Regions from separate parts of the Streptomyces sp. LaBMicrA B280 genome, predicted to be linked through region 1. Evidence: riboswitches for the same ligand, from Rfam matches in the RefSeq annotation. Region 1 holds a riboswitch; each other region holds the start of a gene.
What was found. A riboswitch is a leader RNA that binds a small molecule or an ion and turns the genes downstream of it on or off. The one in region 1 is predicted to bind cobalamin.

Region 1 (6,992 bases):
GGCCGCGAACGCCGCCGCGCGGTCCTCCGGGTCGGGCAGGTAGGTGTCCAGCAGCGTCAGATAGAACTGGACGTGCACCGCCTCCTCGAACAGCTGACGGCTCAGGTAGAGCCGCGCCTCGGGGGAGTTGATGTGCTTGTACAGCGTCAGCACCAGGTTGTTGGCGACGATCGAGTCACCCGTCGCGAAGAACGCGACCAGGCGGCCGATCAGGTGCTGCTCGGCCGGGCTGAGCTTCGCGAGGTCGGCGACGTCCGAGTGGAGGTCGACCTCCTCCACGGTCCAGGTGTTCTTGATGGCGTCCCGGTAGCGCTCGTAGAAGTCCGGGTAGCGCATCGGACGCAGGGTCAGTTCGAAGCCCGGGTCGAGCAGGTTCTGGTTGCGGATCATTGCTTTCGGCGCGAAGCGCCGTCCTCCAGGGGTGGTGGTCGGGTGGCGGGTGGGAATTACTGGCAGGCCTCGCAGGACTCGGGGTTTTCCAGGGAGCAGGCGACGGCGTCGGGGTCGGCGACCTGCTGGACGGGGATGGTCTTCTGCGCCTGGGCGGCGCGGGCGATCCGGGTCGCCGGGCGCGAGCGCAGGTAGTACGTCGTCTTCAGCCCGGACTTCCAGGCGTACGCGTACATCGAGGAGAGCTTGCCGATCGTCGGCGTCTCCAGGAACAGGTTCAGGGACTGCGCCTGGTCGAGGAACGGGGTGCGCGCCGCCGCCATGTCGATCAGACCGCGCTGCGGGATCTCCCACGCCGTGCGGTACAGCGCCCGCACCTCCTCGGGGATCCACGCGAAGCCCTGCACCGAGCCGTTGGCCTCGCGCAGCGCCTCCCGGGTGCGCGCGTCCCACACGCCCAGGTTCTTCAGATCCCGCACCAGGTACGAGTTGACCTGGAGGAACTCACCGGACAGCGTCTCGCGCTTGAACAGGTTGGACACCTGCGGCTCGATGCACTCGTAGACACCCGCGATGGAGGCGATGGTGGCCGTCGGCGCGATCGCCAGCAGCAGCGAGTTGCGCAGGCCGACCTTCGCGATCCGGGTCCGCAGCGCCGCCCAGCGCTCGGGCCAGCTCTCCTCGACGTCGTAGTGGTCGGGGTGCAGCACACCGCGCGCGGTCCGGGTCTGCTCCCAGGCCGGCAGCGGGCCGCTGCGCTCGGCGAGGTCGGCGGACGCCTCGTACGCGGCGAGCATGATCCGCTCGGCGATCTTGGTGGACAGCGCCTTCGCCTCGGGGGAGTCGAAGGGCAGCCGCAGCTGGAAGAAGACGTCCTGGAGGCCCATCGCGCCGAGGCCCACCGGGCGCCACCTGGCGTTGGAGCGGCCGGCCTGCTCGGTCGGGTAGAAGTTGATGTCCACCACGCGGTCGAGGAAGGTGACGGCCGTGTGGACGGTCTCGTCCAGGCGCGCCCAGTCGATGTCCCCGTCGACCACGAAGGCGCCGAGGTTGACGGAGCCCAGGTTGCAGACCGCCGTCTCGCCGTCGTTGGTGACCTCCAGGATCTCCGTGCAGAGGTTGGAGGAGTGGATGACCTGACCCGGCTCGGCGGTCTGGTTGGCCGTGCGGTTGGCGGCGTCCTTGAACGTCATCCAGCCCTGGCCGGTCTGCGCGAGGGTGCGCATCATGCGGCCGTACAGCTCACGGGCCGGCATGGTCTTCTTCGCGAGGCCCTTGCGCTCCGCCTCGCGGTAGGCGGCGTCGAACTCCGCGCCGTACAGGTCCACCAGCTCGGGCACGTCCGCCGGGGAGAACAGCGACCACTGGCCGTCGGCGTTGACCCGGCGCATGAACTCGTCCGGCACCCAGTGCGCGAGGTTCAGATTGTGCGTACGGCGGGCGTCCTCACCGGTGTTGTCCCGCAGCTCCAGGAACTCCTCCAGGTCGGAGTGCCAGGTCTCCAGGTACACCGCGGCCGCGCCCTTGCGCCGGCCGCCCTGGTTCACCGCGGCCACCGAGGCGTCCAGGGTCTTCAGGAACGGCACGATGCCGTTGGAGTGCCCGTTCGTACCGCGGATCAGCGAACCGCGGGCGCGGATACGGGAGTACGACAGACCGATGCCACCGGCGTGCTTGGAGAGCCGGGCGACCTGGTGGTAGCGGTCGTAGATGGAGTCCAGCTCGTCCAGCGGGGAGTCGAGGAGGTAGCAGGACGACATCTGGGGGTGCCGGGTGCCGGAGTTGAACAGGGTGGGGGAGGAGGGCAGGTAGTCGAGCCGGCTCATCAGGCGGTAGAGCGCGGCGACCTCGTCCACGGAGCGGGCCGAGTCGTCCTCGGCCAGGCCGGCGGCGACGCGCAGCATGAAGTGCTGGGGCGTCTCGATGACCTGACGGGTGATCGGGTGGCGCAGCAGATAGCGGCTGTGCAGGGTGCGCAGGCCGAAGTAGCCGAAGCGGTCGTCGGCGGCGCGGTCGATCAGGTTGTCGAGCCGGGCGGCGTGGATCCGGGTGAACTCGGCCGTCCGGTCGGCGATGAGCCCCTCGCGGTGACCGACGGCGACCGACTCGGTGAAGGACGTCACGCCCTGCGAGGCGGCCTCGGCGCGGATGGAGATGGTCAGCAGCCGGGCGGCGAGCCGGGAGTACGCGGGGTCCTCGGAGATCAGTCCGGCCGCGGCCTCGGTCGCGAGCTCGCGCAGCTCCGCCTCGTCGGCGTGGGCGGAGCGGCCGCGCAGCGCGGCGGCGGCGACCCGGCCCGGATCGGCGTCGGGGAGGTCCCCGGTCAGCTCGGTCAGGGTCCGCAGCAGCGCGGTACCGGGACCGTCGTTCTCCAGGCCCTGGGCTGAAGCCGGTTCGGCTGGCGCGATGGTCACGTGGGGCTCTCCCTCGCTCGGCACGGGGCCTGGCGGAGGGCAGGGGCGGTCACGAGCGCACGGGGCGTCGCGTCCACCGGCCCACTCCGCGAGGCCCGGACGTCTCAGAGCACCCGAACCGGTGGGCCGGGTGCGCTGCCGGCAGGTCCTCGGACTGATCCCCGTGCGCGGATACGCACAAGTACACCGTTGCGGGACAGTTCCGGATTCGCACCGGATTCCCCTGCGACGACAGCGACCATGAGCATACATCTAGTGCCGGGTCGTCATGCCACCCCCAGATGTTGTGTCACGTTGTGTCTACGGGGGGTATGCGAAACGGGCCGCCGACGCCCTTGGCACCGACGGCCCGCCCCTGGCCGCCCGGGTTTCCCGGGCGCCTCGCTAGTGCGTGCTGCCCGCCGTGGCGGGCGGCAGCTCGACCTGTACGCCGGGGTCGCCCGCGTCCGCCGTGTAGTCCTCGGGACGGGTCTCGTCGACGCCCTCGGGGGCCTTCACGGCCTTCAGGACGACGGTCAGGACGACCGTGACGAGGACGTTGAGGACGAAGGCCGTCATGCCGATGTAGCCGATCTGGCCGATGCCCGGGATGTCGTCGGCGGAGCCGCCGAAGTGCTTCTGGGTCGGGGAGGCGACACCGTACGCGGCGAGGGTGCCGTAGACCATGCCGACCGCCCAGCCCGCGAGCAGCGCCCAGCGGTGGAACCAGCGGGTGAACAGACCGCCGACCAGGGCCGGGAAGGTCTGCAGGATCCAGATGCCGCCGAGCAGCTGGAAGTTGATGGCGACCGTCTTGTCCATGCCCAGGACGAAGATCAGCGCGCCGACCTTCACCAGCAGCGACACGAACTTGGAGACCTGCGCCTCCTGCTTCGGCGTGGCGTCCGGCTTGATGAAGTCCTTGTAGATGTTGCGCGTGAACAGGTTCGCCGCCGCGATCGACATGATCGCCGCCGGGACCAGCGCGCCGATGCCGATCGCCGCGAACGCCACACCGGTGAACCAGTCCGGGAACATGTCCTCGAACAGCTGCGGGATCGCCAGCTGCCCGTTGGTGACCTTCACCCCGGCCGCGATCGCCATGAAGCCCAGCAGCGCCAGCAGGCCCAGCATCAGGGAGTAGAGGGGCAGGATGGTGGTGTTGCGCCGGATCACGTTACGGCTCTTGGAGGAGAGCGTCGCGGTGATCGAGTGCGGGTACATGAACAGCGCGAGCGCGGAACCGAGCGCCAGCGTGGCGTACGTCCACTGCCCGGCGGGCGCCGGTGCGAGCGCCCCGCGCGGCTTGCCGGTGGCCGGGTTGACCTGGCTGAACGCGTGCGCCGCCTTGGCGAAGACGTCGTCGAACCCGCCCAGCTTGATCGGGATGTAGATGATCGCCACCAGGATGACGAGGTAGATCAGACCGTCCTTGACGAACGCGATCAGCGCGGGCGCCCGCAGACCCGAGGAGTACGTGTACGCCGCCAGCACCGCGAACGCGATCAGCAGCGGCAGGTCCTTCACGAACCCGTTGGTGTGGTCGCCGCCGCCGACGCCCATCACGTCCAGCACCGCCTGGATGCCGACGAGCTGGAGCGCGATGTACGGCATCGTCGCCAGGATGCCGGTCACCGCGACCGCGAGCGAAAGGCCCTTCGAGCCGAACCGGCCGCGCACGAAGTCGGAGGTGGTGACGTAGCCGTGCCGGTGCGAGACCGACCACAGCCGCGGCAGGAAGGTGAAGATCAGCGGGTAGACCAGGATCGTGTACGGCACCGCGAAGAAGCCGGACGCGCCCGCCGCGTAGATCGCCGCCGGTACGGCCACGAAGGTGTAGGCCGTGTAGAGGTCGCCGCCGAGCAGGAACCAGGTGATCCAGGTGCCGAACGACCGGCCGCCCAGCCCCCATTCGTCCAGCGTGTGCTCGTTCTCGGCCCGGCGCCAGCGCGCGGCGAGGAAGCCGAGGACCGTGACGGCCAGGAAGAAGAAGATGAAGACGCCCAGTGCGACGCCGTTGACTCCGGTCTTCACTTCGCGGCACCCCCCTGCGCGTCACGACGGGAGCGCTGGTCGTGCTGCCAGAGCTTGTACGCGATCATGGTGAGGGCGGTGGAGATCAGCACCCAGACCATCTGGTACCAGTAGAAGAACGGAATGCCGATGAACGTCGGGTCCGTCTTCGCGTAGGAGCCGACCCAGAGCATCGCCACGAAGGGCGCGACGAGACAAATGCCGATGACCACGCGGAGCGGTGTCACCACCGGTGGTCCCACTTCGGGCGTTTCTGACATGCTGCGGCTCCGTCCCCTCGCTGATCACCTGTGTAATGCGCAGGCAATCTAGGTGACGGTATCCAGCTGGTGGAAGACCTCGTCTCAAGCTGTGTGTATCGATTCGGCGAAGGAACGGACGCCTCCGAACCGGCCGCGGGAGACTCCCTAGTCCATCGGGCGCTTGAGGCGGGCGACGAACTTGTAGCGGTCGCCGCGGTACACCGAACGGACCCACTCGACCGGCAGTCCCGCGCGGTCCAGCGAGTGCCGGGAGAGCATCAGCATCGGCAGCCCGACGTCCGTACCGAGCAGACCGGCCTCGCGCGGGGTGGCCAGCGAGGTCTCGATGGTCTCCTCGGCCTCGGCGAGATGGACGTCGTACACCTCGGCGAGCGCGGTGTAGAGGGACGTGTACTTCACCAGTGAACGGCGCAGCGCGGGGAAGCGCTTGGCGGAGAGATGGGTGGTCTCTATGGCCATGGGCTCGCCGTTGGCCATGCGCAGCCGCTCGATGCGCAGCACCCGGCCGCCGGCGGAGATGTCGAGCAGCTCGGCGAGCCGGTCGTCGGCGGTGATGTAGCCGACGTCCAGCAGCTGGGAGGTCGGCTCCAGGCCCTGGGCGCGCATGTCCTCGGTGTAGGAGGTGAGCTGGAGCGCCTGGGAGACCTTGGGCTTGGCGACGAAGGTGCCCTTGCCCTGGATGCGCTCCAGGCGGCCCTCCACGACCAGCTCCTGAAGGGCCTGGCGGACGGTGGTGCGGGAGGTGTCGAACTCCGCGGCCAGCGTGCGCTCCGGCGGGACCGGCGTGCCGGGCGCCTGCGTCTCCGTCATGTCGAGCAGGTGCTTCTTCAGGCGGTAGTACTTCGGCACACGCGCGGTACGGACGGTCGTGCCGGCCTCGTTCTCCGCACTGCTGACATCGGTGCTCATGCTCCGCCTTCCCGGCTCCGGATGCCGAAAGCGACCGGCATCCCCATCGGCCACGGCTCACATCGTGGCACGGCTTACTGTGTCAGGACTCCACCCGCACGCTCCGTGATCCCCTCTGTATACCGTCGGGACCCGAGCTGGTCTAGTCCAACAGGGGTCCCTCGGGCACCGGGTCAGGGCGTCCTAGATCCCCTGCCACCGCGGCTTGTTCGCGTAGGTGTGCCGGAAGTAGTCCGCCAGCTTCAGCTTCGAGGCGGCCGCCTCGTCCACGACGACGGTGGCGTGCGGGTGCAGCTGGAGCGCCGAGGCCGGGCAGACGGCCGCCACCGGACCCTCGACCGTCGCCGCGACCGCGTCCGCCTTGCCCTCGCCGGTCGCGAGCAGCACCAGGTGCCGGGCCTCCAGGATGGTGCCGATGCCCTGGGTGATGACGTGGTGCGGGACCTGCTCGATCTCGCCGTCGAAGAAGCGCGCGTTGTCCACCCGGGTCTGCTCGGTCAGGGTCTTGATCCGGGTGCGGGAGGCGAGCGAGGAGCAGGGCTCGTTGAACCCGATGTGCCCGTCGGTGCCGATCCCGAGCAGCTGGAGGTCCACCCCGCCGGCCGCGGCGAGCGCGCGGTCGTACGCCTCGCACGCCGCCTGGACGTCCCGCGCCGTGCCGTCGGGGCCGAGGAAGGAGTCCATGCCGATGCCGAGCGGCTCCAGCACCTCGCGGCGCAGCACCGAGCGGTAGGACTCGGGGTGCTCGGCGGGCAGCCCCACGTATTCGTCGAGCTGGGCTATCCGGGCCTGCGCGGTGTCCACGGCCCCGGCCCGCACCCGGGTCGCGAGCGCCTGGTAGACGGGCAACGGGGTGGAGCCGGTGGCGACGCCGAGCAGGGCGTCGGGCTTGCGTCGCAGCAGCTGCGCCATGGCCTCGGCGATCAGCTCGCCACCCGCCGCGGCGTCCGGAACGATGACAACTTCCACGCTGGGCCTGCCGTTCTGGAGAGGGCTCGTGCGT
Region 2 (6,992 bases), on a different contig from region 1:
GCGTGCAGCTGCGGCAGCCCGGCCCGGGTACTGGCCCGGGGCGGGGCGAGCAGGGAGCAGCAGTCCTCGTCCGGCAGCACGGAGATGTCCGCGGTGCCGATGGCCCTGGCCTCGTCGATGATCTCCTGCTTCTCCCGGCCGATCAGCGGCCGCAGCACCGGCAGTTCGGCCACCTCGTCCACCGCGACCAGATTGGCCAGCGTCTGGCTCGCCACCTGCCCCAGGCTGTCGCCGGTGACCAGCGCCTGCGCCCCGATCCGGTCGGCCAGCGCACAGGCCGTGCGCACCATCAGCCGCCGCTGCGCGACCACCTGGAGCCGGCCCGCACCGGCCACCGCCAGCTGCTTCTGGGCCTTGCCCAGCGCGATGACGTGCAGCTTGCCGGGCGGCTGGTACCGGTTCAGCTCCCGGGCCAGCGCGTACGCCTTGTACACGGAGGCGGCGTTCGTGTAGGGCGCCCCGCTGAAGTGCACGAAGTCGCAGGCCAGGCCCCGGCGCATGATCCGGTGGGCGGCCACGGGGGAGTCGTAGCCGCCCGAGAGCAGCACCAGGGCCCGCCCGCTGGACCCGACGGGCAGACCGGTCAGCCCGGGGTGGCGGGCCCAGGACAGATAGGTCTCCTTGCGGTCGATCTCCACGGTCAGCACGACGTCGGGCCGGGTCAGATCGACGCGGGGCCCCTCGACCTCCGCCAGGATCCGCGCCCCGAGGTGCCCGGCCACCTTCGAGGAGGTCAGCGGGAACTGCTTGTCCCGCCGCTTGGCCCGCACGGCGAAGCGGAGCCCCGGCCGCTCCGCGTTCAGCGCCCGCAGCGCGGACACGGCCGTCGCGGTGATGTCCGCCAGGGTGCTGGGCACCCGTACGGCCGGTTCGACCGAGGCGAAGCCGATCACCCGGCGGGCCCGCTCCACCAGGACCTCCTGCGGGACCTGACCGCCCAGCACCGTGACGTTCTGCGCGACCTTGATCCAGGTCGAGCCGCCCACGCCGCGCAGCGCGAGCCGCAGATTGTCGTGCAGCCGCTCGGTGAAGCGGTGCCGGTTGTGCCCCTTGAGGAACACCTCGCCGTGCTTGAGCAGCACACAGGTGCTGCCGGAGTCGTCCATGCGCATCTCTCAGAAGTCCCAGTCGTCGTCGGCGGTGTCCTCGGCCTTGCCCATGACGTAGGAGGAACCGGAGCCGGAGAAGAAGTCGTGGTTCTCGTCCGCGCCCGGCGAGAGCGCCGCCAGGATCTCCGGGTTGACCTCGGTCTGCGCCGCGCCGAACCGGGCCGGGTAACCCAGGTTCATCAGCGCCTTGTTCGCGTTGTAGCGGACGAAGACGGCCACGTCGTCCATCAGGCCCAGCGGCTCGTACAGCTCGCCCGAGTACCGCATCTCCAGCTGGTACAGCTCCTCCAGCAGGGCGTGCGTGAACTCCCGCATCTCCTCCTGCCCGGCCGGTGTCAGCTTCTCCAGGCCGCGCTGGTACTTGTAGCCGGAGTAGTAGCCGTGCACCGCCTTGTCCCGCAGGATCAGCCGGATCATGTCGGCCGTGTTGGTGAGCAGCGCGTGGGTCGAGAAGTGCAGCGGCAGATAGAAGCCCGCGTACAGCAGCAGGGACGACAGCAGGGTGGAGGCCACCTTGCGCTTGAGCGGGTCGTCGCCGTAGTAGTGCGCGAGGACCGTCTTGCAGCGTCGCTGGAGGACGTCGTTGCCGACCGCCCAGCGGTAGGCGTCGTCGATCTCCGGGGTGGTGGCGAGGGTGGAGAACACCGAGGAGTAGCTGCGGGCGTGCACCGCCTGCATGAAGGCGATGTTGGTGTACACCGCCTCCTCGTGCTCGGTGCGCGCGTCCTGGATCTGCACGATCTCGCCGACGGTCGCCTGCACGGTGTCCAGCATGGTCAGACCGGTGAACACCCGCATGGTCAGGGTGCGTTCCTCGGCACTGAGCCGCTGCCGCCAGGCACCGAGGTCGTTGGAGAGCGGGACCTTCTCGGGCAGCCAGAAGTTGGCGGTGAGCCGGTTCCACACCTCCAGGTCCTTCTCGTCGGTGACCCGGTTCCAGTTGACCGGGCGCAGCCGGGCGGCGGGGTCGTGCCGGTAGGACGGGGGCGTGACCGACAGTTCGGTCAGGGGCGCGGGGGTGGTGGTCATCGTGGGCTTCCTCGGAGCGTGCGGGATCGGAACGTGCGGGATCAGAGCGTGCAGGAGAGGCAGTTCTCGATCTCGGTCCCGGCCAGGGCCTCTTGGCGCAGCCGGATGTAGTAGAGGGTCTTGACGCCCTTGCGCCAGGCGTGGATCTGCGCCCTGTTCAGATCGCGGGTGGTGGCGGTGTCCCGGAAGAACAGCGTGCAGCTCAGCCCCTGGTCGACATGCTGGGTGGCCGCGGCGTACGTGTCGATGATCTTCTCGGGGCCGATCTCGTACGCGTCCTGGAAGTACTCCAGGTTGTCGTTGTCCATGTGCGGCGCCGGGTAGTAGACCCGGCCGAGCCTGCCCTCCTTGCGGATCTCCACCTTGGCGGCGATCGGGTGGATGGAGGCGGTGGAGTCGTTGATGTAGCTGATCGATCCGGTGGGCGGTACGGCCTGGAGGTACTGGTTGTAGATGCCGTGCTCGCGCACCGACCGCCGCAGCTCGCGCCAGTCGTCCCGGGTCGGGATGCGCACCCCGGCCCCGGCGAACAGGGCGCGCACCCGCTCGGTGGCCGGTTCCCACGCCCGCTCGGTGTACTTGTCGAAGTACGAGCCGTCCGCGTACGCCGAATTCTCGAACCCGTCGAAGGCCGTGCCGCGTTCGATCGCGATCCGGTTCGAGGCGCGCAGGGCGTGGTAGGCGACGGTGTAGAAGTACATGTTCGTGAAGTCGACGCCCTCCTCGCCGCCGTAGTGGATCCGCTGGGAGGCGAGGTAGCCGTGCAGGTTCATCTGGCCGAGCCCGATGGCGTGTCCGAGGCGGTTGCCGCGGGCCACGGACGGCACCGCGTCGATGTCCGACTGGTCGGAGACGGACGTCAGGCCGCGCACCGCGCTCTCCACCGTGGCGCCGAGGTCGGGGGAGGCCATCGCGGCGGCGATGTTGAGCGAGCCCAGATTGCAGGAGATGTCCCGGCCGACCGTCTCGTAGCCGAGCGCCGCGTCGTACGTGCTGGGCGTGTTGACCTGGAGGATCTCCGAGCACAGGTTGGACATGTTGATCCAGCCGGGGATCGGGTTGGCCCGGTTCACCGTGTCCTCGAACAGCAGATACGGATAGCCGGACTCGAACTGGAGCTCCGCGATCGTCTTGAAGAACTCCCGTGCGCTGATCGTGGTCTTGCGCACCCGCGGGTTGGCGACCAGGTCGTCGTAGTGCTCGGAGACGGACAGATCGGCCAGCGGCCTGCCGTACTCGCGCTCGACGTCGTACGGCGAGAACAGGTGCATGTCCGCGTCGCGCTTGGCGAGTTCGAAGGTGATGTCGGGGACGACCACACCGAGCGAGAGGGTCTTGATGCGGATCTTCTCGTCCGCGTTCTCCCGCTTGGTGTCCAGGAACCGCATGATGTCCGGGTGATGGGCGTGCAGATACACCGCGCCCGCGCCCTGGCGCGCGCCCAGCTGGTTGGCGTACGAGAAGGAGTCCTCCAGCAGCTTCATCACCGGGACGACACCGGACGCCTGGTTCTCGATCCGCTTGATCGGCGCGCCCTGTTCGCGCAGGTTCGTCAGCAGCAGCGCCACGCCGCCGCCCCGCTTCGACAGCTGGAGCGCGGAGTTGACCCCGCGCCCGATGGACTCCAGGTTGTCCTCCACCCGCAGCAGGAAGCAGGAGACCAGCTCGCCGCGCTGCGCCTTGCCCGCGTTGAGGAAGGTCGGGGTGGCCGGCTGGAAGCGGCCCGTCATCATCTCGTCCACCAGCCGGGACGCCAACTCCTCGTCACCGGCGCCGAGATACAGCGCGGTGGCGACGACCCGGTCCTCGTACCGCTCCAGATAGCGGGAGCCGTCGAAGGTCTTCAGGGCGTACGAGGTGTAGTACTTGAACGCGCCGAGGAAGGTGCGGAACCGGTGCTCATGGGCGTACGCCTGCCGGTACAGCCGCTCGGTGAACTCCCAGTCGTGGCGCCGGAACACCGCCTCCTCGTAGTAGTCGTTCTCGATCAGATGGCCGATCTTCTCCTTCAGCGTCGCGAACACCACCGTGTTCGGGTTGACGTGCTGGAGGAAGTACTGGCGCACGGCCTCGCGGTCCTTGTCGAACTGGATGCGCCCGTCGCAGTCGTACATGTTCAGCATGGCGTTCAGCGCGTGGTGGTCCTTGCGCGTCCCGACCGGCTCCCGGGTGCTCATGCCGCCGGCCGCCCCGCCGTCGAGGAGTGTCGTGTCCAAAACGTCCGCAGTCCTTCCCGTACGGCACGGACATCGCGGTCCGTGCCCAGCAATTCGAATCGGTACAGCTCCGGGACCCGGCACTTCGCCGAGATCACCCGGCCGGCCAGGCAGTAGTCGGCGCCGAAGTTGGTGTTGCCCGACGAGATCACCCCGCGCAGCAGCGCCCGGTTGGCCTCGATGTTCAGGAAGCCGATCACCTGCCGGGGCACCGCGCCCGCCCGCTCGCCGCCGCCGTACGTCGGGGTGATCAGCACATACGGCTCGGTGACCTGCGGCATGCCGGTGCGGCGCGGGTGCAGGGGGATGCGCGTCGCGGGCAGACCCAGCTTCTCCACGAAGCGCCGGGTGTTCTCCGAGACGCTGGAGAAATACACGAGACCGCTCATCGGTCCGCCGCCTCCTCTCGCTCGTTCCCGTCCGGCTCCGAGAACCGGGAGGAGGGCACGGCGGCACGCGAGGCGGGCGTCGGGGCGGTCGGCGGAGAAGACACGCCGGACCCCGGGGTCCCTGCGGCGGCCACGCGGCCCTCCCTCGGGGCCTCGAAGCGCGCACGCCGTCCGTCGGCGTACGCGCCGGTGGCAGGTCTTCGGACTCGCGGGCGCGCCCTCACCACGTGAGGACTCCTACGGGCCGTCGCTTCCCAGCCCCGTTCACCGGGTCCAGTGCGTATGACGGCGGTCGTTCCCGCTCACCGCTGCGGGGCAGTCCCGGATTCCCACCGGGTTCCCTCTTGCCTCGCCGGACACCACTGCGCCCGGCGAACCACCAGCGCGTTCAACACTACATCTAGAACTCGCCTGGGGTGCACAGCCCCAGATGTTGTGTCGCGGGTGGAACTTAGGTATACCTAAGTGTGTCGGGCGGGGCGGGTCCGGCGGTCCTTCGCCGCGCGCCCCGCGCCCGTGACGGCGCGGAGGTCCCGGGCGCGCCGCCGTATGCCCGCGACCAGTTCGGCGTGCCCGGCCCCGGGTTCCGCGGGCGGCTCGTGCGGGGCGGGCTCCCGCTCACCGGCCAGGACCTCGGCCAGCTGCTCCAGGAACTCCACCGTGTCGAAGAGCGTGTCCCGCAGGGCGCGCATCCGGGCCGTCTGACTGCCCAGTTGCCGGCGCATCGCGAGCAGGCTCTCCAGATCCTTCGCGGGCACGGCGACCAGGGGCCGCCCGTCCACCACGACGTCCTGCGGTTCGTGTCTCACCGTCGGGCCCCCTCCTGCTCCTGCGGTGGCTGTGCTGCCGGGTGCGGATCAGGACCCGGTCAGCTCCTCGCGGACCGTGCGCGCGGCCGTGACCAGGTTCTCCAGGGACTCACGGGTCTCCGGCCAGCCGCGGGTCTTCAGCCCGCAGTCCGGGTTGACCCACAGCCGCTCCGCCGGGATCGCCCCGAGCCCCGTGCGCAGCAGACCGGCCGCCTCCTCGGCGCTCGGCACGCGCGGGGAGTGGATGTCGTAGACACCGGGACCGGCCTCGCGCGGATAACCGTGGTCGGCCAGCTCGCGGGCGACCTGCATATGGGAGCGGGCCGCCTCCAGGCTGATGACATCGGCGTCGAGATCGTCGATGGCCCGCACGATGTCACCGAACTCGGCGTAGCACATGTGCGTGTGGATCTGGGTGTCCGGGCGCACCCCGCAGGTGCTCAGCCGGAACGCCTCGGTCGCCCAGTCCAGGTACCCGGGCCGGTCGGCGGCGCGCAGCGGCAGCGTCTCGCGCAGCGCGGGCTCGTCCACCTGGATCACCGAAGTCCCCGCCAGCTCAAGGTCATCGACCTCGTCCCGCAGCGCGAGGGCCACCTGCCGAGCGGTGTCCCCGAGCGGCTGGTCGTCGCGGACGAAGGACCAGGCGAGCATGGTGACCGGACCGGTGAGCATGCCCTTGACCGGGCGGTCCGTGAGCGACTGGGCGTACGACGTCCAGCGCACCGTCATCGGCCCGGGGCGGGAGATGTCACCGGCCAGGATCGGCGGCCGCACATACCGGGTGCCGTACGACTGGACCCAGCCGTGCTGGGTGGCGAGGTAGCCGGTGAGCTGCTCGGCGAAGTACTGCACCATGTCGTTGCGCTCGGCCTCGCCGTGCACCAGGACGTCGAGACCGGCCTTCTCCTGGAAGCCGATCACCTCCCGGATCTCGGCCTTGATGCGCTCCTCGTACCCGGCGGTGTCGATCCGGCCCGCCCTCAAGTCGGCGCGCGCGCTGCGCAGTTCGCCGGTCTGCGGGAACGATCCGATCGTCGTCGTGGGCAGCAGGGGCAGCCCGAGCCGGGCCCGCTGGGCCGCGGTGCGCTCGGCGTACGGCTGGGAGCGGCGGGCGTCGGCCCCGGTGACGGCGGCGGCGCGGGCGCGCACGGCCGGGTCATGGGTGATGGGGGAGCCGGCCCGGGAGGCGAGGTCGGCCCGGTTCGCGGACAGCTCCGCGGCGATGGCGTCCGTGCCGAGGGTGAGGCCCTTGGCGAGCGTGGCGATCTCCGCCGTCTTCTGCTCGGCGAAGGCGAGCCAGCGCAGGATCTGCGGGTCGATGTCGCGCTCGGCGGCCGCGTCGAGGGGGACGTGCAGCAGGGAGCAGGAGGCCGCGACGTCCACCCGGTCGGCCAGGCCCAGCAGGGTGCCGAGGGTGGCCAGGGACTTCTCCAGGTCGTT
Region 3 (6,992 bases), on a different contig from region 1:
CGCGGGCCGGCTGCCGGGTGACCAGAATCTCTTCAACGGCAGCTCCGGCGGGCTGCGGACCTTCGCCGCGGGCTGGTGACCCAAGGGGCGCATGGGCGCGCCCGGTTCGGGAAGCGGAAGCGGAGGCTCACGCCCCCGATGCGGACACCCCTCTGCCCGCCCCAGTTCATCTTCCGTTCACCCAGGTTGCCTACGTTCCTCCAGACAACGACCTCGAATGATTGCCTGGGTAAATGGAAAGCTTCTCGCTGATCCTCGCGATTGTGGTGGTTACCGCACTCGCGTTTGATTTCACGAACGGTTTCCACGACACCGCGAACGCGATGGCCACCACCATCTCCACAGGCGCGATGAAGCCGAAGCTCGCGGTAGCCATGTCCGCCACCCTCAACCTGGTGGGCGCCTTCCTCTCCGTGGAGGTCGCCAACACGATCTCCAAGGGACTCGTCGATGAGAGCGGAATCCGCCCCGAGGTCATCTTCGCCGCTCTGGTCGGCGCGATCCTCTGGAACCTGCTGACCTGGCTGGTGGGCCTGCCCTCCAGTTCCTCGCACGCCCTGATGGGCGGTCTGATCGGCGCCGCCGTCGCCTCCGCCGGGTTCGGCGCCGTGCACGGCGGCGTCCTGGTCACCAAGGTGCTGCTGCCCGCGGTCGCCGCACCGGTCGTGGCGGGTGTCGCCGCCCTGGTGGCCACCCGGCTCTCCTACAACGCCGGCACCAAGACCGAGGGCGAGGCCACCCGCAAGGGCTTCCGCGTCGGCCAGGTCGCCTCCGCCGCGCTGGTCTCCCTCGCGCACGGCACCAACGACGCGCAGAAGACGATGGGCGTCATCACCCTCGCGCTGATCGCGGGCGGCGCCATCGCCCCCGGCTCCAACCCTCCCACCTGGGTGATCCTCTCCGCGGGCCTCGCCATCGCGCTCGGCACCTACATCGGCGGCTGGCGCATCATCCGCACCATGGGCACGGGCCTGACCGATCTGGAGCCCCGTCAGGGCTTCGCCGCGCAGACCAGCGCCGCGACCGCCATCCTGGCCTCCTCCCACCTCGGCTTCTCCCTCTCCACCACCCATGTCGTCTCCGGCGCGGTGATGGGTTCGGGCCTCGGCCGCAAGGGCGGTGTGGTCCGCTGGTCCACCGCGACCCGGATGACCGTCGCCTGGGTGCTCACCCTGCCGGCCGCCGCGCTGGTCGGCGCGGGCGCCGAGGCCGTCACCGAACTCGGTGACGGGGGCACCGCCGCGGTCGCCGTCTTCCTGGTCGCCGCGAGCGCCTGGATCTACAAGCTGTCCCGGCGCGAGGTCATCGACCACACCAATGTGATCGCCGACCCGGCCGCGGAGCCCTCCGGCGTGGTGACCACCGCCATCGCCGCGGTGAGCCCCCCGCCCACGGGCGCGATCACCGAGGACCTGACGGCCACCATCCCGGCCCCCGCGGGGGCTCCGGCCGCCGAGGCAGCGGCCCCCGCCGCCTCGGTCCCGCCGGCCGCCACCGTCTGACCCCGAGCCCGTTCACCAAGGAAGCATCCCCATGAAGATCGACTGGGCGTCCATCGGCTCCGTCTTCGGCGTCAGCCTCGCGTTCACCGTGGGCCTGGTGGTCCTGTTCACCCTCGGCGTCAACGGCCTCGCCCGGCGCGAGAAGGCCGCGGCCGAGGGCGGCTCCGCCACGCTCGCCGTCACCGGCGCCTACGTCTGCTTCGCGGCCTGCGCGGCGGCGGTGGCGTACGGCATCCTCCTGATCGTCTCCAAGTCCTGAGCCCGGGCCCCGGTCCCGGGGCCCGGCAGTTCCCGAAGGCTCCCCTGCGCCACCCGCGGCAGGGGAGCCTCTCGCGTACCCGGCCGCCCCTCGTGGCGCGGCAACACCCCTCGTGGTGTGGGAATCTGCACACTCCCGCAGGTCAACGGCAAGTTGACGGCCGTTCCGGGGGCGTGGTGGACTGCCCACGCCATTTACGGCAGCAGAAGAGGAAGCCGGTGCGAATCCGGCGCGGTCCCGCCACTGTCACCGGGGAAGAACCCCCGGGTAGCCAGGAACTCTCGCCGCCGGATCACGTCGAACCAGGGCGCGGACACCCTGAGTGAGGACACATCGCCATGCTCGGCTGCCGAAGGACCAGTACCAGGACCACTGTCGCGGTGACCACGGCCGACTGAGCCGATGGCCGCCGATCGCAGGTACGCGTACGGCGCCGCCGCCGGACTTCTCGGCGACCTCCTCCTCGGCGATCCCCGCCGCGGGCATCCGGTCGCCGCGTTCGGGCGCGCGGCCGCCGCGGTCGAGGGCGCGTTGTGGCACGACCACCGCGGCTGGGGCGCTCTGCACACCACCGTGTGCGCCGGTGGCGCCGTCGCGCTCGGCGCGCTGGCCGCCCGTGTCGTACGCCCCTCCCCCGCCGCCTCCGTCGCCCTGACCGCCGCGGCCGCCTGGGCCGTCGTCGGCGGCACCTCCCTCGCCCGCGAGGCGGAGGCCATCGGCGCCGCCCTGACCGCCGGGGACATCGAGGCGGCCCGCGCCCGGCTGCCGCATCTGTGCGGCCGGGACCCGCAGGCGCTGGACGCCGACGGGATCGCGCGGGCCGTGGTCGAGTCGGTCGCCGAGAACACCTCCGACGCGGTCGTCGGCGCCCTGGTGTGGGGCGCGGCCGCCGGAGTGCCGGGACTGCTGGGCTTCCGGGCCGTCAACACCCTCGACGCCATGGTGGGTCACAAGTCCCCCAGGCACCGCCGCTTCGGCTGGGCGTCCGCGCGCCTGGACGACGTGGCCGGCTGGCCGGGGGCCCGGCTGACCGCCGTCCTCGCCGCCGCGGCCGGACCCGATCCGCGCGGCGCCGTACGGGCGTGGCGCGCCGACGCCCGCCGCCATCCGAGCCCCAACGCCGGTCCCGTGGAGGCCTCCTTCGCGGGAGCCCTCGGCGTGCGCCTGGGCGGCACCCTCTCCTACGGCGGCCGCGTCGAGCACCGACCCGTGCTGGGCGGCGCCACCGGACGGGCCGTGCGGGTCACCGACATCGGGCGGGCCGTACGGCTCTCCCGGCGCGTCGGCCTGCTCGCGCTCGGCACCACCCTCGGCGCCCGCCTCCTCGTCAACGGACTGAAAGGACGCGGGAAGTGAACGGTGGTCTCCTCGTCGCCGGCACCACCTCCGACGCCGGAAAGAGCGTCGTGACGGCCGGGATCTGCCGGTGGCTGGTGCGCCAGGGCGTGAAGGTCGCGCCGTTCAAGGCGCAGAACATGTCCCTCAACTCCTTCGTCACCCGCGAGGGCGCCGAGATCGGGCGGGCCCAGGCCATGCAGGCCCAGGCGTGCCGGATCGAGCCGACCGCGCTGATGAACCCCGTGCTGCTCAAGCCCGGCGGCGAACAGAGCAGCCAGGTGGTGCTGCTGGGCAAGCCGGTGGGCGAGATGAGCGCGCGCGGCTACCACGGCGGGCGCCGGCAGCGGCTGCTCGGCACGGTCCTCGACTGCCTGGCCGAGCTGCGCGGCCAGTACGACGCGGTGATCTGCGAGGGCGCGGGCAGCCCCGCCGAGATCAATCTGCGCCGCACCGACATCGTCAACATGGGCATCGCGCGCGGCGCCCGGCTGCCCGTGCTCGTCGTCGGCGACATCGACCGCGGGGGCGTCTTCGCCTCCTTCTTCGGCACCCTCGCGCTGCTCTCGCCCGAGGACCAGGAGCTGGTCGCCGGATTCCTGGTGAACAAGTTCCGCGGCGATGTCTCGCTGCTGGAGCCGGGCCTGGACATGCTCAAGGACCTCACCGGGCGGCCGGCGTACGGCGTGCTGCCGTTCCGGCACGGGCTCGGGATCGACGAGGAGGACGGCCTGCGTGTCTCCCTGCGGGGCGCGGTGCGGGAGTCGGCCGTCGCTCCCCCGCTCGGCGCCGACGTGCTGCGCGTCGCCGTGTGCGCGATCCCGCTGATGTCCAACTTCACCGACGTGGACGCGCTGGCCGCCGAACCCGGCGTCGTGGTGCGGTTCGTGGACCGCCCGGAGGAGCTGGCCGACGCCGATCTGGTGATCGTCCCCGGCACCCGGGGCACCGTCCGGGCGCTCCGGTGGCTGCGCGAGCGCGGCCTCGCCGACGCGCTCGCCCGCAGGGCCGCCGAACACCGGCCCGTGCTCGGCATCTGCGGCGGCTTCCAGATCCTCGGCGAGCACATCGAGGACGACGTGGAGTCGCGGGCCGGCGCTGTCCCCGGCCTCGGACTGCTGCCCGTACGGGTGCGGTTCGCCCGCGAGAAGACCCTCACCCGCCCCACCGGCCGGGCCCTCGGCGAGCCGGTCGGGGGGTACGAGATCCACCACGGCGTCGCCGAGGTCACCGGGGGCGAAGCCTTCCTGGACGGCTGCCGGGTCGGCCAGACCTGGGGCACCCACTGGCACGGCTCACTGGAGTCGGACGGCTTCCGGCGGGCCTTCCTGCGCGAGGTGGCCGCCGCCGCGGGCCGCCGCTTCGTGCCCGCGCCGGACACCTCTTTCGCCGCGCTGCGCGAGGAGCAGCTCGACCGGCTCGGCGATCTGATCGAACAGCACGCGGACACGGACGCGCTGTGGCGGCTCATCGAGTCCGGCGCGCCGCAAGGACTGCCCTTCATCCCACCGGGAGCGCCCGCATGAGCACAGTGTTGTTGTTGTCGACCGCCGACACGGATCTGCTGGCGGCCCGTGCCTGCGGCGCCGGTTATCTGATCGGCAACCCCACCCGGGTCGACGTCGCCGAGGAGTTGCCGCGGCTGCTGGCGGGCGCGGACCTCGCCGTCGTACGGCTGCTCGGCGGCAAGCGCGCCTGGGAGGACGGGCTGGCCGCGCTGAAGGCGTCCGGCGTCCCGGCGGTGCTGCTGGGCGGCGAGGCGGTGCCGGACGCGGAGCTGATGGCCGACTCGACCGTGCCCGCCGGAGTGGTGGCGGAGGCGCTGCGCTATCTGGTCGAGGGCGGCCCGGACAATCTGCGCGAGCTGTCCCGGTTCCTGTCCGACACCGTGCTGCTGACCGGCGAGGGCTTCGAGGAGCCGCGCCGGATGCCGGAGTTCGGCGTGCACGGCGGGTACGAGGTGCAGGACGGCCGCCCGACCGTGGGCGTGCTCTTCTACCGGGCCCATGAACTCAGCGGCAACACCGCCTTCGTGGACACTCTGTGCTCGGCGATCGAGGCGCGGGGCGCCAACGCCCTCCCGGTGTACTGCGGTTCGCTGCGCGGCGCGGACGCCGGGCTGTACGAGCTGCTGGGCCGGGCCGACGCGCTGGTCGCCACCGTGCTCGCGGCCGGCGGCACCCATGCCTCAGAGGCGTCGGCGGGCGGCGACGAGGAGGCCTGGGACATCGGCGCGCTGGCCGACCTGAACATCCCGGTGCTGCAAGGGCTCTGCCTCACCTCCTCGCACAGCGCCTGGGACGAGTCGGACGCCGCGCTCTCCCCCATGGACGCGGCGATGCAGGTCGCCATCCCGGAGTTCGACGGCCGGCTGATCACCGTGCCGTTCTCCTTCAAGGAGCAGGGCCCCGACGAGGTCCCGGTGTACGTCGCCGACCCCGAGCGGGCCGCCCGGGTGGCCGGGATCGCGGTGCGGCACGCCCGGCTCGGGTACCAGCCGAACGCCGAGAAACGCGTCGCGCTGGTCTTCACCGCCTACCCGACCAAGCACTCCCGGGTCGGCAACGCGGTCGGCCTGGACACGCCCGCCTCCGCCGTCCGGGTGCTGGACGCGCTGCGGGACGCCGGGTACGCGCTCTCCGAATACCCCTCCGAGGGCGACGAGTTGATCCACCGGCTGATCGAGGCCGGCGGCCACGACGTGGAGTGGCTGACCGAGGATCAGCTGGCCGCCGCACCCGCGCGGGTGCCGCTGGCCGACTACCGGGCGTGGTTCGAGAAGCTGGACCCCGCGCTGCGCGAGGCGATGACCGAGGCGTGGGGCGAGCCGCCGGGCAACCTCTACGTGGACGGCGACGACATCGTGCTCGCCTCCCTCCGGTTCGGCAACGTCGTGGTGATGATCCAGCCGCCGCGCGGCTTCGGCGAGAACCCGATCGCGATCTACCACGACCCCGACATGCCGCCCTCCCACCACTACCTGGCCGCCTACCGCTGGCTTGACCACACCTTCGGCGCGGACGCGATCGTGCACATGGGCAAGCACGGCACGATGGAGTGGCTGCCGGGCAAGGGCCTCGGCCTCTCCCGCGGCTGCGCGCCGGACGCGGTGCTGGGCGAACTGCCGCTGATCTACCCGTTCATCGTCAACGACCCCGGCGAGGGCACCCAGGCCAAGCGGCGCGGGCACGCCACGGTCGTGGACCATCTGGTGCCGCCGATGGCCCGCGCCGACACCTATGGCGACCTCGCCAAGCTGGAACAGCTGCTGGACGAGTACGCGCTCGTCTCCGACCTCGACCCGACGAAGGCGCCGGCCGTCCGCGCCCAGATCTGGACCCTGGTCAAGGCCGCCGAGCTGCACCACGACCTGCATGTGGACGAGCAGCCGGACGACGAGGCGTTCGACGAGTTCGTGATGCACATCGACGGCTATCTGTGCGAGATCAAGGACGTGCAGATCCGCGACGGCCTGCACATCCTGGGCGGCGGCCCGGTCGGCGAGCCCCGCGTCAACCTCGTCCTCGCCGTGCTGCGCGCCTCCCAGGTGTGGGGCGGGCAGGCGAACGCGCTGCCCGGCCTGCGGGCCGCCCTCGCCGGGCATTTCGGGCTGGTGGAGAAGGAGTTGCTGGCCGAGCCGGGCACGCCGGTGAAGGTGCCCGTGGAGCTGACGGACCTGGTCGAAGGACCGGCGCGGACGGCCGCCGACGCGATCGACCTGCTGGAGCAGCTGTGCCGGCGGATCGCGGAGGGCATGGAGGCGCGGGACTGGGCGCGCGAGTCCGTACGGGAGGTCGTGCGGGAGGCGCTCGGCGGCGTCGAACTCCCGGACGCGGTCGCCGTGTCGGAGTTCGCGTGCGACGAGGTCGTACCGCGGCTCGCGCGCACCACGGACG
Region 4 (6,992 bases), on a different contig from region 1:
CCAGCGCGTCGGACGGCACGTAGTGGTCGGCGAGCCCGCACAACAGGGCGTCACCGGCGCCGATCTGATCGCCTGTCAGGGCGAGGTACGTGCCCAGCTCGCCGGGGGCGCGGGACAGGAGGTAGGTGCCGCCGACGTCCGGGATGAAGCCGATCCCCGTCTCCGGCATCGCGATCCGCGAGCGCTCGGTGACGACGCGGACGGCGCCGTGCGCGGAGACGCCGACCCCGCCGCCCATCACGATGCCGTCCATGAGGGCGACGTACGGCTTGGGGTAGCGGGCGGTACGGGCGTTGAGGTGGTACTCGTCCCGCCAGAACGCGGCCGAGGCGGTGCCGTCGCCCGCGCGGGCGTCGTCGTGGATGGCGCGGATGTCGCCGCCCGCGCACAGTCCGCGCTCTCCGGCGCCGCTGATGACGACGGTCCGCACGGCCGGGTCGTGCTCCCAGCCGGTCAGCGCCGCGTCGATGCGGGTGACCATCTCATGGGTGAGGGCGTTGAGGGCCCGGGGCCGGTTGAGGATGATCCGGGCGGCCCGGCCGCCGGTGCGCAGCAGAACGGGTTCCTCGGTGTCGTTGCTCATCCGAGGGCCTCCGTCAGGCCGCGGGCCACGATGACGCGCATGATCTCGTTGGTTCCTTCCAGGATCTGGTGGACGCGAAGGTCGCGGACGATCTTCTCAATGCCGTACTCGGCGAGGTAGCCGTATCCGCCGTGCAGTTGCAGGGCGCGATCGGCGACCGAGTACCCGGTGTCGGTGGCGAACCGCTTCGCCATGGCGCACAGATACGGCGCCTGCGGGTCCTGGGCGTCCAGGGCGCGGGCCGCCTGCTGGACCAGGGCGCGGGCGGCGGTCAGCTCGGTCGCCATGTCGGCGAGGCGGAAGCGCAGGGCCTGGGCGTCGAGGAGGCGGGCGCCGAACGCCTCCCGGTCGGCGAGGTGGGCGAGGCTCCGGTCCAGGGCGCTGCGGGCGCCGCCGAGGGAGCAGGCGGCGATGCCGAGGCGGCCGCCGTTCAGGCCGTTCATCGCGATCCTAAAGCCCTCGCCGGGTCGGCCGAGGAGCCGGTCGGCGGGGATCCGGACGCCGTCCAGGACGACCTGGCGGGTGGGCTGGGCGTGCCAGCCCATCTTGCGTTCGTTCGGGCCGAAGGAGATGCCGGGGTCGTCCTTGTCGACCAGGAACGCGGAGATGCCGCGGGGGCCGGGTTCGCCGGTGCGGGCCATCACCACGTACACCTGGGCGGCGCCCGCGCCGGAGATGAACTGCTTGACGCCGGTGAGCACGTAGTGGTCGCCGTCGGGTACGGCGCGGGTGGTGAGGGCGGCGGCGTCGGAGCCTGCGCCGGGTTCGGTCAGGCAGTAGCTCGCGAGGTCGTCCATCGCGCACAGCCGGGGCAGCCACCGCTCGCGCTGGGCGTCGTCGCCGTAGCGGTCGATCATCCAGGCGACCATGTTGTGGATGGACAGATATCCGGCGATGGCGGGGCAGCCGGTGGCGAGGGTCTCGAAGACGAGCACGCCGTCGGCCCGGCCGAGCGCGGATCCGCCGTGCTGTTCGCGGACGTAGACACCGCCGAGGCCGAGCCCGGCGGCCTTGCGCAGGACGTCGACGGGGAAGTGCTTGTCGCGGTCCCAGTCCAGGGCGTGCGGGGCGAGGTGGTCCTGGGTGAAGTCGAGGGTGGCCTCGACGAGGGCTTGCTGGTCCTCGGTGAGCAGGGTGGTGGTCATAGCGGCGCTCAGCCCATCGTGGGGATCGTGAAGGAGGCGCCCTCGCGGCGGCCGGCGGGCCAGCGGGAGGTGACGGTCTTGGTGCGGGTGCAGAAGCGGATCGCGTCCGGGCCGTGCTGGCCGAGGTCGCCGAAGCCGGAGCGCTTCCAGCCGCCGAAGGTGTGGTGGGCGACGGGCACCGGGATGGGCACGTTCACGCCGACCATGCCGGTGTTCACCCGGCGGGTGAAGTCGCGGGCGGTGTCCCCGTCACGGGTGAAGATCGCGACGCCGTTGCCGTAGAGGTGCTCGCTGGGCAGGCGCAGGGCCTCCTCGTAGTCGGCGGCGCGGACGACCGAGAGGACCGGGCCGAAGATCTCCTCCTGGTAGACGCGCATGCCGGGGGTGACCCGGTCGAAGAGCGAGGCTCCGGCGAAGAAGCCGTTCTCATGGCCGGGGAGCACGAAGTCCCGTCCGTCCACGACGAGTTCGGCGCCCTCCTGGACCCCGAGGTCGACGTACTCGCGGACCCTGCGCAGGGCCTCGGGGGCGACCAGCGGGCCGAAGTCGGCCTCGGGGTCGTCGCTGCGGCCGATCCGCAGGGCGGCGATGCGTTCGGTGAGCCGGGCGACGAGGGCGTCCGCGGTGGCCTCGCCGACCGGCACGGCGACGGAGATGGCCATGCAGCGCTCACCGGCCGAGCCGTACCCGGCGCCGATCAGCGCGTCCACCGCCTGGTCCAGATCGGCGTCCGGCATCACGATGAGGTGGTTCTTGGCGCCGCCGAAGCACTGGGCGCGCTTGCCGTGGGCGGCGGCGGTGGCGTAGACGTGCGCGGCGATGGGGGTGGAGCCGACGAAGCCGAGGGCGGCGACGCGCGGGTCCTCCAAGAGGGTGTCGACGGCGTCCCGGGCGCCGTTGACGACGTTGAGCACGCCGGGCGGCAGGCCCGCCTCCAGGAAGAGTTCGGCGAGCCGCAGCGGCACCGAGGGGTTGCGCTCGGAGGGCTTGAGGACGAAGGCGTTGCCGCAGGCCAGCGCGGGTGCGGCCTGCCAGAGCGGGATCATGGCGGGGAAGTTGAACGGCGTGATGCCCGCGATGACGCCGAGCGGCGCGCGCAGGGAGTGCACATCGATGCCGGTGCCGGCGTTGTCGCTGAACTCGCCCTTGAGCAGATGCGGGATGCCGGCGGCGAACTCCACGACGTCCAGGCCGCGCTGGAGGTCGCCGTGGGCGTCGGCGACGGTCTTGCCGTGCTCGGCCGACAGCAGCCGGGCCAGCGCGTCCTTCTCCTGCTCGGCGAGCTGGAGGAAGCGCAGCAGGACGCGGGCGCGGCGCTGCGGGTTGAACTCGGCCCAGGCGCGCTGCGCCTGGGCGGCGGAGGCGATCGCCGCCTCGGTCTCGCCCCGGTCGGCGAGCGGCACCAGGGCCTGGACCTCGCCGGTGTTGGGGTCGTACACCTCGCCGTGCGCCCCGGAGGTGCCCGGGACGTGCTTGCCGTCGACGAAGTGGGTCAACTCGCGTACGGCGGAGGGTGCTTGGGGACGGATCATGGCTGCCTGCTCTCGTCAGGTGGGGGTGATCCGGGATGGCGCGCGGCAGCGGCACACGGCCGGGTGCGCGAGGGCGCACGCGGGCGTGCCGGGGCGGCGCGAAAGACGCGGTGGCGGGACGAGCCCTCAGACCGGTACGGCGGGATTGCCGCGCGGGGAGGGCCCGCGTCGGCTCGCGCCGGGATCATGGGTGCGCAGGGGTGCCATGCGTGTCGGCTCCATCCTCGTGGACAACACGGAACATCCCGCGGCCGGTATCCTGACTCCCGGATCAGCGCGCGCCGTCCGCCTTCCCGACATCCTGCTCGTCAGTGGCGTCCTGCTCGACGGCGTACTCCCCGGTCACAGTGGCGGGACCGCGCCGGATTCACACCGGCTTCCCTGCACCGCGGGCCTTCTCCCCCGAATATATAGTTGGACGTCCTAGTAAATCCAGTGTCCCCGGGGATTCGGTGCGTCCTCACGGGATCCGGTACGCCTCTTCAGGCCACGCCGTCCGCGCTCTCCGCGGGCCGCTCGCGGGGTCCGGCGAAGCGCACCGGCGCGCGGAAGCGGGCGCGGCGGGCGGCGCGCCGGAAGGTGGTCAGCACCGCGGGACCGGCCAGCAGCACGCACACGAAGTTGGTGACGGCCCGGCCGGTGTCCCAGCCCAGCGAGGTGGCGAGGTCGAAGGCGACGTAGCGGTGCCACTGCTCGGTGAAGGGCAGGCCCGGCAGATAGGCGATCGAGCTGTTCGGGTCCAGGGAGAACGGCCAGAAGGAGAGGTTGAGCAGAAAGCCGAAGAGGTAGCCGGACAGCGAGCCGTAGACGGCGAGCATCAGCACCTCGCGGCGGCCGCGCGCCCGGGGCAGGAATCCGGCGAGCATGCCGACGAAGGCGCAGCCGAACATCTGGTACGGCATCCAGGGCCCCACTCCCCCGGTGATCAGCGCGGAGGCGAACAGCGAGGTGCAGCCGAGGACGAAGCCGAAGCCCGGACCGTACACCCGGCCGGCCAGGACCAGGACGAAGAAGACCGTCTCGATGCCCGCCGTACCGGCCCCGAGGGGGCGCAGGGCGGCGTCGACGGCGGAGAGCACGCCGAGCATGGCGAGGGCCTTGGAGTCGATGCCGCCCTCGGCGATCTCCGAGAGCACCACGCAGAGCACGAGCACCAGCAGCACGCCGAAGATCAGCGGGGGTGCGTAGGAGGAGCCGAACGTGCCGGGTGCGACGACGAACGGCCAGAAGAACGCGACGAGTCCGAGGAGGGCGGCCAGCGCCATGACCACCCCGGCCCGGCCGGTCAGCCGGATGGCGGGTCCGCCGGTCCGCGCGCGTCCGCTCATGACCGCGCCTCGCCCGGGTCCGCGAGCTCGCGTGCGACCTGATCCGCCGTCAGGAAGGGCAGCGGTGCGAGGATCTTGGCCGTCTGCGGGGCGAACGTCGGGGAGGAGACGATGACTTCGGTGGTGGGGCCGTCGGCGACGATGTCCCCCTCGGCCATGACGACGACGCGGTCGGCGGCGCGGGCGGCGAACTCGACGTCATGGGTGGAGATGACGACCGCACGGCCCTCGGCCGCGAGCGCGTCCACGATGCCGGTCAGTGCCGTCTTGGCCCGGTAGTCCAGGCCCCGGGTCGGCTCGTCCAGCAGTACGACCCGGGGCGCGGCGGCCAGTTGGACGGCGAGGACGAGGGCGAGCTTCTGCCCCTCCGACAGGTCGCGGGGGTGCGTGGCGTCCTCGATGCCGGGCGCGAGCCGGTCGAGCAGCTCGCGCGCCGTCACCCCGGCCGCCGACTCGGCGTCCGCCTGGGCGAGTTCCTCTCCGACGCTCTCCAGATAGAGCAGGTCGGCGGGTGTCTGCGGGACCAGTCCGACGAGTCGGCGGGCCTCGGCCGCGGACACCGCGTGCGGGTCCCGCGTGCCGTGTCCGCCGTCCACCCGGACGCTTCCGGCCCGGCGGGGTCCGGAGCCCTGGAGGGCCCACAGCAGGGAGGACTTGCCGGAGCCGTTGCGGCCCATCAGCGCGATGACCTCGCCCGCGTGCAGATCGAGGTCCACGGCCCGTACGGCGGCGACGTCCCGGTAGGCGACCGTGACACCGCGCGCGGCCAGCAGCCGGTTCCCCTTGCCGTCCGGGACCGGCGGCCGTACGGGGGCCGGGGTCCGCCCGGCCAGCAGGGTACGCAGCGGGGCGGCGGCGCGGCGGGCGTCGCGGATGGACAGCGGCAGCGGGGACCAGCCCGCGGCCCGGCCCAGCTCCACGATCGGCGGCGCGATCGTGGCCGTACGCAGGATCTCGGCGGGTGGGCCGATGCGGGCCCGGCCGTCGCCGGGCAGATGGATGACGCGGTCCGCGTACTGCACGACCCGCTCCAGGCGGTGCTCGGCCATGAGGACGGTGACACCGAGGTCGTGCACGAGCCGGGTGACGGCGGCGAGGACCTCCTCGGCCGCCGTCGGGTCCAGGGCGGAGGTGGGTTCGTCCAGGACCAGCACGCGCGGGTGGGCGGTGAGCACGGAGCCGATCGCGACGCGCTGCTGCTGTCCGCCGGAGAGCGTGTGCAGCGCGCGGTGCCGCAGGTCGGCGAGGCCGAGCAGATCGAGGGTCTCCTCGACCCGCTTGCGCATGGTCGCAGGCAGGATCGCCAACTGCTCCATGGCGTAGGCGAGTTCCTCCTCGACGGTGTCGGTCACGAAGCCGTCGATGGGGTCCTGGCCCACCACGCCGACGACATCGGCGAGTTCGCGGGGCGGATGGTGGGCGGTGTCCCGGCCGTCGACGGTGACCCGGCCGTACAGGGTGCCGCCGGTGAAGTGCGGGACCAGCCCGTTGACGGCGCCGAGCAGGGTCGACTTGCCGACGCCCGTGTGGCCGACGACGAGGCAGAGTTCGCCCTCGTCCACCGTGAGGGCGACGTCCCGCAGTGCGGGCTCGGGCATGTCGTCGTAATGGACGGTGACCTGGTCGAAGGTGATCACGGTGCGGTGGCTCTCGGGACGGGGCCGGGCGGCGGGGCGAGGAAGCCGGCGGTGCCGGCGAGCAGGACGGCGGCGGTCGGCACCAGCGGCAGACCCGGCCAGGTGAGAGGATAGTAGGTGGGGTTGAGCTGGGCGGGGTCGTAACCGAGATCGCTGAACAGCAGCACGGCCGAGAGCAGTCCGCTGCCCGCGACGCACCACTCGGGCAGCCGCCAGGGGTCGGGCCGGTAGGCGGTGCGGGTGACGCGCCGGCCGCCGAGCCGCAGGCCCGCCACGCACAGCGCGGCCCCGCAGGACATCGCGGGCAGCCCGAGGAGGGTGGGCGCGGTGGCGTCGAGGAGCCCGTACGCCCCGGCGCACAGACCACACATGCCGAGCAGCATCAGCGCGCCGGTGACCCGGCGGGAGCGGCGGGTGGCGCTGCCCGCCCGGCCGTAGCCGCGTGAGTCCATGGCGGCGGCCAGCCGCAGGGAGCGTTCCAGGGCGTCCTCCAGGACCGGCACCGCGATGGAGCGCAGCGCCTTGACGCCCTTGGCCCGGCCCGCGCGCAACCGCCGTGCGCGGGCGACGCGTTGGACGCTCTGCACCAGCTGGGGCGCCACGCTGATCGCGACGGTGACGGCCACGCCCAGCTCGTACAGGGCGCCCGGCAGGACGCGCAGGGCGCGCTTGGGGTTGGCGAGGGTGTTGGCGGCGCCGACGCAGGCCAGCATGCAGGCGAGACGCAGCCCGTCGGTGGCGGAGGACAGCAGGGCTTCCAGCGAGAC

Region 2: it holds a riboswitch for cobalamin, as region 1 does, so the genes downstream of both, nrdI (class Ib ribonucleoside-diphosphate reductase assembly flavoprotein NrdI) here and ACLF5H_RS36165 (ribonucleoside-diphosphate reductase subunit alpha) in region 1, are expected to answer to the same signal.
Region 3: it holds a riboswitch for cobalamin, as region 1 does, so the genes downstream of both, ACLF5H_RS06350 (cobalamin biosynthesis protein) here and ACLF5H_RS36165 (ribonucleoside-diphosphate reductase subunit alpha) in region 1, are expected to answer to the same signal.
Region 4: it holds a riboswitch for cobalamin, as region 1 does, so the genes downstream of both, ACLF5H_RS01660 (CoA-acylating methylmalonate-semialdehyde dehydrogenase) here and ACLF5H_RS36165 (ribonucleoside-diphosphate reductase subunit alpha) in region 1, are expected to answer to the same signal.

Annotation. Positions count from the first base shown of each region.
Region 1 covers NZ_JBMJCT010000065.1:70,090-77,081, reverse strand. The annotation lists gene ACLF5H_RS36170 (ribonucleotide-diphosphate reductase subunit beta) at 1-390, opposite strand, end outside; gene ACLF5H_RS36165 (ribonucleoside-diphosphate reductase subunit alpha) at 447-2,804, opposite strand; cobalamin riboswitch at 2,928-3,062, opposite strand; gene mctP (monocarboxylate uptake permease MctP) at 3,189-4,817, opposite strand; gene ACLF5H_RS36155 (DUF3311 domain-containing protein) at 4,814-5,077, opposite strand; gene ACLF5H_RS36150 (GntR family transcriptional regulator) at 5,225-5,989, opposite strand; gene nagB (glucosamine-6-phosphate deaminase) at 6,173-6,958, opposite strand.
Region 2 covers NZ_JBMJCT010000002.1:93,767-100,758, forward strand. The annotation lists gene thiI (tRNA uracil 4-sulfurtransferase ThiI) at 1-1,112, opposite strand, end outside; gene nrdF (class 1b ribonucleoside-diphosphate reductase subunit beta) at 1,116-2,138, opposite strand; gene nrdE (class 1b ribonucleoside-diphosphate reductase subunit alpha) at 2,180-4,315, opposite strand; gene nrdI (class Ib ribonucleoside-diphosphate reductase assembly flavoprotein NrdI) at 4,312-4,743, opposite strand; cobalamin riboswitch at 4,918-5,139, opposite strand; gene ACLF5H_RS01745 (hypothetical protein) at 5,205-5,552, opposite strand; gene metE (5-methyltetrahydropteroyltriglutamate--homocysteine S-methyltransferase) at 5,601-6,992, opposite strand, start outside.
Region 3 covers NZ_JBMJCT010000006.1:160,464-167,455, reverse strand. The annotation lists gene ACLF5H_RS06365 (lysozyme) at 1-79, shown strand, start outside; gene ACLF5H_RS06360 (inorganic phosphate transporter) at 234-1,502, shown strand; gene ACLF5H_RS06355 (hypothetical protein) at 1,534-1,761, shown strand; cobalamin riboswitch at 1,922-2,064, shown strand; gene ACLF5H_RS06350 (cobalamin biosynthesis protein) at 2,164-3,117, shown strand; gene ACLF5H_RS06345 (cobyric acid synthase) at 3,114-4,622, shown strand; gene cobN (cobaltochelatase subunit CobN) at 4,619-6,992, shown strand, end outside.
Region 4 covers NZ_JBMJCT010000002.1:76,194-83,185, reverse strand. The annotation lists gene ACLF5H_RS01670 (enoyl-CoA hydratase/isomerase family protein) at 1-583, opposite strand, end outside; gene ACLF5H_RS01665 (acyl-CoA dehydrogenase family protein) at 580-1,728, opposite strand; gene ACLF5H_RS01660 (CoA-acylating methylmalonate-semialdehyde dehydrogenase) at 1,737-3,260, opposite strand; cobalamin riboswitch at 3,493-3,666, opposite strand; gene ACLF5H_RS01655 (ECF transporter S component) at 3,743-4,588, opposite strand; gene ACLF5H_RS01650 (ABC transporter ATP-binding protein) at 4,585-6,225, opposite strand; gene ACLF5H_RS01645 (CbiQ family ECF transporter T component) at 6,222-6,992, opposite strand, start outside.